3 regions of the Sporosarcina sp. FSL K6-6792 genome follow, and region 3 is predicted to be linked to each of the others. Evidence: riboswitches for the same ligand, from Rfam matches in the RefSeq annotation. Region 3 holds a riboswitch; each other region holds the start of a gene.
What was found. Region 3 has a riboswitch for cyclic di-GMP ahead of MKZ26_RS02190 (response regulator). Riboswitches for the same ligand answer to the same signal wherever they lie in the genome.
Positions count from the first base shown of each region.

Region 1 (3,764 bases), 3.3 Mb from region 3:
ACAGCATCAACCAATCATATCTCTCTCGTCAGTCTCTATTCGAGTGGAAAAGCGGATTACTAAAAACCTATTCAACAGAAAAACTCCCACGAAGTTACTAATCATGGGAGTTTTTAGCACATATCATACATTCAATTCACACTATACGCCACCAAGCCCTTAGCGTTGGCATACAATGCCGCGTTTGTTCGATCGGCCAGATCTAACTTTGCTAATACCTGACTGACATGTTTTTTTACAGTAAACTCTGTAATATATAAAGCCTGTGAAATTTGTTTATTTGAATGGCCCATCCCGAGTTCGAGTAATATCTCCTTTTCCTTCGGTGTTAGCTGTTCGATATGCCTATCATTTTCAAAAGGGCTTTCCTTCGATTTTATCACCAAATCAAACACCCCTGGATCATAATACTTTCTACCTCTGCCGATAACTCCGAGGGCATGGATCAGTTCTTCAGGTAATGCCTCTTTTAATATATAGCCATCGACTCCTATTTCTTTTGCCTGTTTAAAGTCGTGCTCTTCCGTCGATGAAGTTAGCACAACGAATTTACAGGTTATTCCTTGTTGTTTCGCTTCTGTAATTAATTCCAAACCGGATTCATTAGCTAAGCGAAGATCCACTATCGCCAAATCAGGTGTAGTGTCATGGAATAGAGTTAGCGCGTCCTTTCTATTTGCTGCTTCACCTAGGATTTCAATTGCTCCATCTATAGTAAGGATAGATGTTAATCCTTTTCTTACTAATGGATGATCGTCGACAATAACAATTTGCATTAGCCAATCACCTGGACCTTCTCAAGTATTTTTGCGGTTGGAATTTCGATTTGTATTTCTGTCCCTATCCCGTGTAATCCACTTATCAAAAACGTTCCTGCCAAAGTACTGACAAGACGTCTCATATTGAAAAGACCGATTCCTTTTTCCTGCTGGCCTTCGGATATATGCGAATTAATTCCGATTCCATTATCATGAATTTCCAATACAGTTTTCTCGTCCAGTATAGATAATCTGAGTTCAATAGCCGTGCACTGGCCGTGGCGAACGGCATTTCCGCAAGCTTCACAAATAATTCTATAGAGTGCTTGTTTTAATTCGCTGGATAGTAAAGCTTCATCACCCGTTATTTGACAATCAATTCGTATATCACTTAACCGTGCGTACTCGTCAAAATAGTTTTGCAGCCAAACTTGAAAAGATTTTTCGTCATTCTTCGTCGAGTTGAGACCGTATATCGTCGACCGTAGTTCCTTTAATGTAGTGTTGGCAGATTGTGAAAGGAATTGATATTCATCATTCAATTCAGTACTAGTCATACCTCTACTTTTTGTTTGCAAACTGTGCAGAGAATAAACAATACCGACCAATCTTTGCGAAACACTGTCGTGGATTTCATTGGAGATACGATTTTGTTCCTTACTTACAATCATTTGCTCCTTCATTGAATCTGTATGAATTCTTTCGAGCATTATTTCACTAAGTTCGGCTAAGAACTCAAAAGGGCGATTGAAGAGTAATGTTTCTCTAGCCTCACTTGAACCGGAAATCTTAACGCCAATAACTCCGATAGTAGTGGAGGTTCTAATGACTTTCATCCCGTACCAATCCTCGTTAATTTTACTGACAAACAGTTCATTCTCCAGACGTATAGTATTCCATTCTTTTTTTAGGCCAGTTTCAATATGGGGATTACTCGTAGAAGATGCTAGGTAGCTATTTTGATGATTTACGTCCGTTAACCAAAAGAATGCTTCATCACTATGTGTAAGCTTGATGATAAATGCTATTATTTCTTTCATTATCATTTGAGGGCTTGAATTATCCATTAGGTGGAACAGCGATATACCGTGCTTCAATGTATCTAGATAGGTATCATTCGTTTCGATGGGGTTATTATTAGCGCATGCTTGTACCAAATCCAAAGTAGAAGCTTTCTGAGTGTATCCTTCTAATATATCAGCCAGAATCTTTCTGATTACTGTCACTCCCTCTCATTTCATAATAAAAACCCAATCAACTTGAACATAATGTCCAAGTATAATTAGGTCGGTTGCACCAATAACTCCATACATCCCAGGTGCCCATATAGAGGATGTATTTCACAGTTTCCGTAAATTATATTCTTTTATATAGTTCAGTATAACCAAATTACATTGAATATGACGTCATCTCCTGCGGTTGAAGAGGTTCTTTTTTTTTGTTATTAACTTGTATTTTAGCGAATTAAGACTTTTCAGTTACTTACTGCCCATCAGTAAATCAATATACAAGGTTACTTCTATAAGATAGAGCTGTTCATCGAAGTAGATGTGAACTGGTACAAAAGTGCACCGGCTCTCCACTAAAGTAGAAAACCGAAGTAGACAATCGATATTAGAAAATTACTCTTTAGAGTGAGGATGCCAGACAGGAATACTCCTATACTAAAAGTAGTTACAAAAACGGCAACAAGCCGAAAAAGTTATTGGAGGAGATTTTTGAATGAAGAAGTATGAAACATACTAAAGAGGTGTTCACGTTGAAAAAAATTCTTGGGATTTTTCTGGTGTTTACTCTCTTAGTAGGCGCAGGAACAATTTATGCAAGTGGCAATCCAGGACAGAACCTTTCCGAATGGTATAAGAATGCATTCCATAAAGAAAGCGAAAAGTTGGGTGCAGCTACTGCAACCGGTATGATATTGGTCTTGAAAGAGGTCAATATTTTTGTGAAAGAATCAAAAAAAAGCATTGATGATGCATTGGGAAGTTTCCGCGACGATAAGGTGAAAGAAGCGGAGTCTGGCATCGAAAAGTATCAGGCTGACACGATAAATAGTCTGAACGCTACGGTTGTCCAACTTGAAAACGTAAACTTCGATGATTACGTGGACAAGCAGAACATTGAAGCACAAATTGATCAGGAATTCGATCAGATGGTAGAGGACGTATTTAGCGAATAAGCACTCATACAAACCAATATGATAAAAGGGGATAATTAAATGTTCAAAACAGTAAAAGGTAAAGTAATCGCAGGAACAATGGTATTTGGACTCGTAACAGGTGCAGGAGTAGCGTTCGGTGCAACAGATGCAGGCACAAACCTCAAAAATTGGTATGACGGGCAATTTGGGAAGGCATCCACAAATGTAGCAGAACAAGTTGCAGCATACGCTGGCGGTAAAGTTGACGGATTGGCGGTTGAATATAATGGCCTGAAAACAGATGCTACAAACAGTATTAATGCAAAGGGCGTAGCCCAAGCAGGTGTAGCAAACAAAAATACTGAGACACTAAGCCGAGAACATATTGATGCAATAAAAGAAGAACAAGCACATATCAACACTTATTTGTCTGGTCAATTTGATAGCTTATCCAATTTTGCTAACGGTTTAATTAATCAAGCTGGTGATGACGCCCTTCAATATGCGAAAAATGATTTAGGGGAATACACAGGAGCTGCGGGAAATGCCGCGAATGAAAAAGTTAAAACGGACGTAAAAGCCGTAACTAATCAAGCTGTTAAAGACTTGGAAGATGCAATTAATGCGGCGAAAGCAGATCTTCAAACTAAATTAGATAAGGAAACGGGTTTAACCGTTACTGAAATTAAAGGTTTAATCGACGCGAAAATTACTGACCTCCGCACTAAAATCACTAAAATGAAAAATGATTTAGTTAAAGAACAGGAAAAACTTATTACTTTCACAGTAAAAGGACTTCAACTTGAAGCTGAAAAGGCAATGCAAGATTTGGTAGATGGCATTAATAAATAAGTACTAATGCT
Region 1 is NZ_JBBOSA010000001.1:3,800,914-3,804,677, forward strand. Features, by position in the region: gene MKZ26_RS18425 (response regulator transcription factor) at 132-776, opposite strand; gene MKZ26_RS18430 (sensor histidine kinase) at 776-1,921, opposite strand; cyclic di-GMP riboswitch class II at 2,037-2,118, opposite strand; gene MKZ26_RS18435 (hypothetical protein) at 2,518-2,940, shown strand; gene MKZ26_RS18440 (hypothetical protein) at 2,980-3,753, shown strand.
Region 1: linked by a shared signal. The riboswitch ahead of MKZ26_RS18430 (sensor histidine kinase) and the one ahead of MKZ26_RS02190 (response regulator) in region 3 are both predicted to bind cyclic di-GMP.

Region 2 (3,764 bases), 1.1 Mb from region 3:
TCTTCCGAAAGATATTCATTTTTTTATTAAAGAGGGGTATAGATCTTTAGATATTCAAGAGATAGCTTTTAAGCGTTCTTTGCAACGGGTAAAAGAAAAATTTCCAAATCAAGATTTATCATATTTAATTGCCGAGGCATCTAAATATGTAGCACCTCCTCATGTAGCTCCACATCCAACAGGTGGTGCAGTGGATTTAAGCCTAATTGATTCGAATGGTTTCGAATTGGATCTTGGTACGCCATTTGATGCTATACCACACGAGACTGACAACGCGACTTTTTTTGATGCAACAAATATCTCTGTAGAAGCCATTCAGAATCGTAAAATCTTGGCACACGCTCTTCGGTCCGTTGGCTTTGTTAATTATTTTACGGAATGGTGGCATTGGTCATACGGCGACAAATACTGGGCTGTAATGAATAACGTAGATCAAGCACTTTATAATCACGTTACGGATTCAGAGTTGTTGGATTTAGTGCAAGAGGTATAACTGGAACGAAAGAAAAGTTAGAAACCCGTATTATACGGATATTTGCATGCATGTATGTATAAAATTATTGAAATGTTCGTCGAGATAGTTATTTTATAGTGATAACTAGGTGGTTAATACAACAAATTGAAAGAAGGTAAAATGAATGGACCTAATTATCAAGAGAACCAAAGAAGTTGAAGCACGGCGACTTTTAGAAATACAAACAGAAGCTTTTTCAGAGGATTTAATAAGATATGAAGACCACGACACCAACCCAGTCAATGAACCTATTGAAAAATTACTTCGGAAAATTGAAATCTTCATACATTACACTATTTGGCTTGACGATGAGATTATTGGTGGTGCTGATATTCGTGATTTAAAAGAAAACAAGTACCGACTAAATAGAGTTTTTTTATCTTGCGAATATCAAAATAAAGGTCTTGGAAGCAAGATAATGAAACTAATTGAAAGCGAGTTTCCTACTGCTATTGAATGGAGTTTAGATACACCACATTTAAACACAAGAAATCATCATTTTTACGAGAAATTAGGATTCAAAAAAGTAAGACAGCATCAAATTACTAGCAAGCTTTTTTTAATTGACTATGTGAAAAAGATAGGAAGTAATTAATACTTTTACTTAACTCCCATGAAAATTAAACGCCAAATTTCACAAAATCAGCAACTCTAAAAGGAACTTAGCTCTTTTTAAAAAGTAAGAGTGTAGCTTCTAGTAGAAAAAAGGGCAAATAGATTTGATGAAACAGAATAAACAAATAGATAGGTCGAGCAAGCTATTCGCATTTTTATATAGCGTTTTCATAGCAGCACCTTTCTATAGCATATCAGGCATTTCTTCTTACCTGGAAGTATAAAAGTTGAAGTTGCCAGAAATGAGAATACTTTTGATATTGAAATTTCCAGCAATGCTATCCTTGAAAAGAATTTGATGTAACAATTTAAAACAGTGGAAAATAAATATGGTCGGGGGAGTAAAGGCACTATTTTTCTTTTTTTACCAATGACTATATACTAGTTTGGGTGTTTTGAAAGCAGGACATTAAGCGGTGTCATTATACTACTCTATGAATCTTTTGGTACTTCATATTGCCATCTATTAGACTATGTGGTATATTTTTTGATGGTTATAGGCAAACCTATTGAAAAGTAGGGACGCAAAGCTACAGGTCTAAAGTAATTATTACTATGACGGCTGAGCTGCTCAAGAAACGCTAGATAATAGTCTAGTTTTTTTATTTGCCTATTTCATTGTGAAATGGGCCTTTTTTCATGTGTAAAGAAAGATACAAAAATTGAAGAGGAGGAAATAATTATTATGCGTTTTTTTAAAAACATATCATTAAAGTATAAGCTTTTACTTACAGTTTCTATTATTGTTTTAGCACTTTTTACTGTTCTAACGACACAAAGTATTTCTCAATTGAACGGCCAGTTAGAAAATGACCTAGAACAAGAGTTAAAAAGTGTTGGCTTATTGACAGCCATGAACCTAGATTCCGAAGATATAGATGGTCTATTGAAAGTTCAAGGGGAAGACGATCCTGAATTTTTGAAAATGCAAAGTACCTTGGATGGCATAAGGGAAGAACAGGGAATCATGTTTTGGAGTTATATATGGGAGATGGAGGATAATGGCGTCACTCCTATCGGCTATACGGAAAATTTGAATGAAGCGTATGAAGCGGGGGAATTGTTTACTGATCTTGCTCCTGTTCATGTAGATACTGCTAAGCTTGCGATTAAAAATGATCAATCAGAGGTAACAAGCATCTTTGAGGACTCATTCGGATCATGGCGAACAGTTTTCAGCCCTCTTAAGGATGAAAGCGGAAATACAATTGCAGTGTTAGGAATTGATTATTCTGCGGATTATATTGATACCATCATTAAAAAAAGTGTTACAAAACAGATTATTATTGCAGTAATCGGAATTTCAATCTTATTAGTATTGCTGTATTTTACAATTGATCGGCTTCTATTACCACTTAAAAAAGTGGTCATTGTTGCAGACCAAGTGGCAAATGGAGAATTGAACGATGTTGATCTCCAGATTACAAATGATGAAGTTGGACAACTTTCACAATCGATAAAAACAATGGTTTCAAATTTGCAACATGTCATATTAAACATTAGAAATACATCTGATCACGTTGCATCATCAGCCAATCAGCTAACTATGAATGCGACAGAATCGTATATTAGTTCAACAAACGTTTCGAAAGAAATGAAGAATATCGCTCAAAACGCTGAAACTTCTTTGGTGATGACTGAAGAAACAGCAGCTGCAATGGAAGAAACAGCAGGTGGCATACAACAAATCGCTGATTCAGCCAATACTGCTTCTGAATCGTCTCTGACAGCCTCAATTGCTGCTGAACAAGGAAATAAGGTTGTCCAACAGGTGATTGATCAAATGCAATTAATTAATACATCTGTAGAACAAATAGAGGAAACTATTAATGGTTTACATGCTAATTCTAATAAGATTAGTGACATTGTGAACATTATTACTGCTATAGCAGAGCAAACAAATTTGTTAGCACTAAACGCTGCTATTGAAGCAGCCAGAGCTGGAGAGCATGGTAAAGGATTTGCTGTCGTTGCAGATGAAGTAAGGCGTTTAGCTGAACAATCATCTCAGTCGGCTAAAGAGATTTTCCAACTAATTCATATGATTCAAACGGATTCTAATGCCTCTGTAACCGTGATGGAAAAAGGAAAAGAAGACGTAAGAGTGGGAATGGATTATACGAATGAAGTAGGCGAGATATTTAAACGGATTGTACAATCTGCAGATGAAGTCGCAGATCAAATCCGGGAAATTTCTGCTGCATCTCAAGAAATTTCTGCATCCTCTGAAGAAGTAGTCGCATCCGTTAATAATATTAAGAAAACATCTCAACAATCTACCGAGTTTTCATTGAATGTCTCACAAGCTACACAAGAACAATTGGTGTCGATGCAAGAAGTGAAAGAAGCATCTGCTTCATTAGGCCAAACTGCGGAGAAGCTGCAATCCCTAATTACAAACTTTAAATTGGAGAGTGAAGATTAATGGATTTAAAGCTTACCGGTAAAAATGTTCTCATTACAGGCTCTAGTATGGGGATAGGCAAGGCAATTGCTTTAGCTTTTGCTGAACAGGGAGCAAATATTTTAATAAACTATATTGGCAGCGATCAAGAGGCGGAAACAGTTCGTCTACAAGCGGAGGACCATGGCGTGAATGCACTAAAATATTGTGCGGATGTATCTGACTCTAAAC
Region 2 is NZ_JBBOSA010000001.1:1,569,581-1,573,344, reverse strand. Features, by position in the region: gene MKZ26_RS07475 (M15 family metallopeptidase) at 1-493, shown strand, start outside; gene MKZ26_RS07470 (GNAT family N-acetyltransferase) at 639-1,109, shown strand; cyclic di-GMP riboswitch class I at 1,619-1,704, shown strand; gene MKZ26_RS07465 (methyl-accepting chemotaxis protein) at 1,815-3,554, shown strand; gene MKZ26_RS07460 (SDR family NAD(P)-dependent oxidoreductase) at 3,554-3,764, shown strand, end outside.
Region 2: linked by a shared signal. The riboswitch ahead of MKZ26_RS07465 (methyl-accepting chemotaxis protein) and the one ahead of MKZ26_RS02190 (response regulator) in region 3 are both predicted to bind cyclic di-GMP.

Region 3 (3,764 bases):
TTTACCTACCGATGATTATAAGCATCTTGGAGAGAGACCGAGAAGTGATTGAAACAAGTTCGTTCAAATTGAAAGGACCTTATATCTATATCGTTGAAAGTACGTTAAATACGGTTCGAGCTGAATTAAAAGAAACAAATAATTATGCACGAAGAAAAAATATGAAGTTGATTAAAAGAGGGAAAGATGGCACGTTCACCGAGTATGCATTTATCCAAAATGGCTACGAGGATAAGAGACGCTACATGAATATACGGTTGCGTAACAGGACGGAAGAGTTGATATCTGTTTACTTTGCAATGGTGGAAAGTCAGGATACATGGGGAGTTGCTACAACGTGATTAATCAGAGCGCTGAAGAATTGGCCATATCACTGATGTTTAGGGAACACCTAGCGGAAATAAAAGACTGGAACAGAAAGGATGATGAAAATGACAGCAATTCCAAAACCACCAAAATCAAAGGTTGTAGCAGGACCAAAACTAACAGAAACTGATTTTCTTGAAATCGGCGAAAGAATAGGGGAATCAAAAGAATTTAACATAGAGGTAGAGGTTACGATATATGCTCAAAAGAGGTATGAGTCAGTTACAGGAATCGTTACAGAAGTCGATGGCCAACAAGGTAAATTATCTTTCCAAATGGGTTTTGAAAACGTAAGAATAAACATGAATAATATTGTGAGTGTGAAATGAAATGCTAGAAAACATTCAAAATAGAAGTTGCGCAAAAAAGGGAATGTGGTTTTTACATGGGTGTCATAAAGGAAAAAATGTTGAGTCGATGTGGATTACAGTTGATAGTCCTTTCGGAAGAGACCGCAGACCAGTAGAGGGTATAATCGATGTGCAGATTGCGGAAGATTAGACGGAGTAAAGGCGACATTTCGAAAGAGGTCGCCTTTTAAATCTTGTATCTTTGATAATACCAGATTGACATTTATTGAATCTTGTATTCATTTATAATATATCAAACAATTCAGTGTTAGTTAAACGGAGTTTAAATAAGAAAGGATGACCTCGTTTGAAGGTTGAGCATTCATTATTTCTTCTTTGTTACTCTCGTTAGGGGTTTATTATATTGGTTGGATGCATGGGCAGGTGAAGTGATTTCGTTAACACGAACTGTACATTTGAAATGAAATGAAAAAAAGACCATAATTTCGTGGTCTTTTATGTTAGTGTACTATGTTTTTCAATAGATTTTATTTAATTGGGTAATAAGTCCATCAAAAAAAGGCTTTACGATAAAGTCAGCGGCTCCATTTTCTAAAGCCTCAATTATTAAGTCTTGAGTCCCTAAGGCTGAGCACATAACAACACGAGCATTGGGGTTTATTTTCTTAATTTCTTTTAGCGTAGCGACACCGTTCATATTTGGTAAAGTGATATCCAATAAAACGATGTTAGGGAAGTGTGATTTATAAAGAGTCACAGCATCTTCTCCACTCCCAGCTTCAGCTACGACATAATAACCGTTACTTACGATAATCTTTCTTAATAGATTTCTCATGAATTTTGAATCATCTACGAGCATTACTGATTTATTGAAAATGATCCTCATCCTTTTTAACAAGTGATAGAAAGCAATACACTTGGTAACCGGCTGCCATAACAAATAATTGTATTAGGTCCTTGGCTTTGCGTCCTTACCTTTCGATAAGTTTGCCTATATACAAGCTACCATACTTTGATAGAACAATCTTATGAAAGAGTCTAATACAAAGGATTAGTAAGTAAATAGTTGGATAGGCAACATGCACAGTCCGAGAAGAAAAGACCAAGTAATCAGCAGTCTTTATTACAGTCATCTTGAGATTTTTGCCTGGAAATTTCGAACAACCATTGTTAATCCACGTTTTTCAAACTTATTGACGCTTTCACTTAACTATCAAAGCTACCTAAAATCATGAAATCTACAAGAATCCCACTCACTGGATTTTCTGAACCTAATACATTAATTCCTAGTACTACTATACTACTATTATTTGTAACATTAGCAGAGACAAATTTTGCAGCAACATTCTTTTCTCGCATTTGTACTCTCGGTCTTGCATTTATCGAAGAATTTGTAGAATATACGCTTGATACAGCATAGTCAATAGTTGTTAATAATGGAATGCCAGTAGATAATCCGTTTTCTGTAAAATAAAGTGTGGCTATACCATTTGCGTCAGATGTAGCTTGCCCATAAACAATCCGCTTTACTTTTTTGGGATTGGACTCTCCTGCTTTAAACACTTGAAGAGCTGTTGGTGCCAGTAAAACAAACTCAACGCTCATAGCTATTCTCCCTTTGTAATACTTTGATATCTATTACAAACAACAACATTGATTAAATGTATGACTGGCTATACCTTAATATTCTTTGTGCTTTTTATTAGCTTATTACATTCAATGTTCCTTGAGGATTCTTTCTTTTTTGCAAAGTGAAATTGCAAAGAAAGCCATCAAAATGTAGTGCGCAGTTCGACCAAAATATGTAGCAGATGTGATGGGAATTTATTAAACAATTTTATTGCGAATGTAATAAAAACGAGTATTAAGGCTTGGTAGCGGTGAACGTGGAGGAAAACGACTTGAAGTCAACTCCTTATAAAAAGGCAACAGAAATGTATATCGAAGTCATTGCAGCGGAAAGTGTGGATGAAATTTCAGACGAGGCGAACCAAATCTACGGACTAAAGAATATGCATTTATGAAATTCATGAATGCGCCTAATACGCAGGATCACACAGATAGGGATTTATTACAGGAATTTGAAAGCACCACAAATGGCTTTTTGCAGGCTGACAGTTCTTTACTTTAACGCACAGTACGAGGAAACGGGAGACCCATTGAATGCAGTAAATTAAGAAGAGGACTAGATATTATCATAACGGAATCAATTTCTTTCCCCAGGCACCTAAGCGATATAGAAGCAGAACCTGGAAAAAAACACTGACTTTTAGTTTAAAGATAATGTGACTGTTTATAGTACGCCTATTAGTTTAAGTAGTAAAACTATTACAAGAATAGAAATAATAACACCTAGAATGTATCTCATGGATATCCCCCCCTATGGAAAGATTGTACCATAGATACTATAACTAAAAGTGTTTTTTTAGGAATTTATTTCAAATTTACAAGCTAGTGCAATAAGTGGGTCCGCATAGTCTGACCAAAAAGCGAAGTAGATAACTGAATGACCTCATATAAAAAAATCAAACTTTTAACCCGATTACTGTTCGAGGTGCTGAAAGATATTGAACGACGCGCCGGGGACTGGATGTGGAGTGCTAGCAATGGGACGATCCGTATATTCGTCAGCAGTTAAGGCATGCCAAACATTTTGTGAGTAAGTGTTAAACGTGGTGCAGCAACTTACTATTGATAGTTTCCATTCTGACTTTATCTAATGTGAGTTTACTACAAAATCTGCTTAATTATAGGTTAGTCAGTTACGGATCGGTGACAGGTTGGAAACAATCCTATAAGTCTGAGTTCTGTTAGGTTTTATATATTGTGACATTATGTTCTTTTGTAATATGAGGTGTATTTCGCGAAGAAGAATCTTATTGGGGTATTTCAGCGTGATGAATTGAAAAATATTACAGTTTGATATGACGCTTCATGCAGGGGATATGAAAATGTTTATGCAGCTTGCGGATGAGTTGAAAGGGATGGAGGTGCTGGTATGAGTGAAAAGAATGCAGAAGGGTTGGATAGATGGTGAAATCAAGAGCCTAGTGATGGATTCAAGAAGCAAGTCATTACATGGCAGGT
Region 3 is NZ_JBBOSA010000001.1:463,860-467,623, forward strand. Features, by position in the region: gene MKZ26_RS02180 (hypothetical protein) at 1-341, shown strand, start outside; gene MKZ26_RS02185 (YolD-like family protein) at 432-695, shown strand; gene MKZ26_RS02190 (response regulator) at 1,195-1,563, opposite strand; cyclic di-GMP riboswitch class I at 1,594-1,679, opposite strand; gene MKZ26_RS02195 (hypothetical protein) at 1,884-2,282, opposite strand; gene MKZ26_RS02200 (hypothetical protein) at 2,579-2,701, shown strand.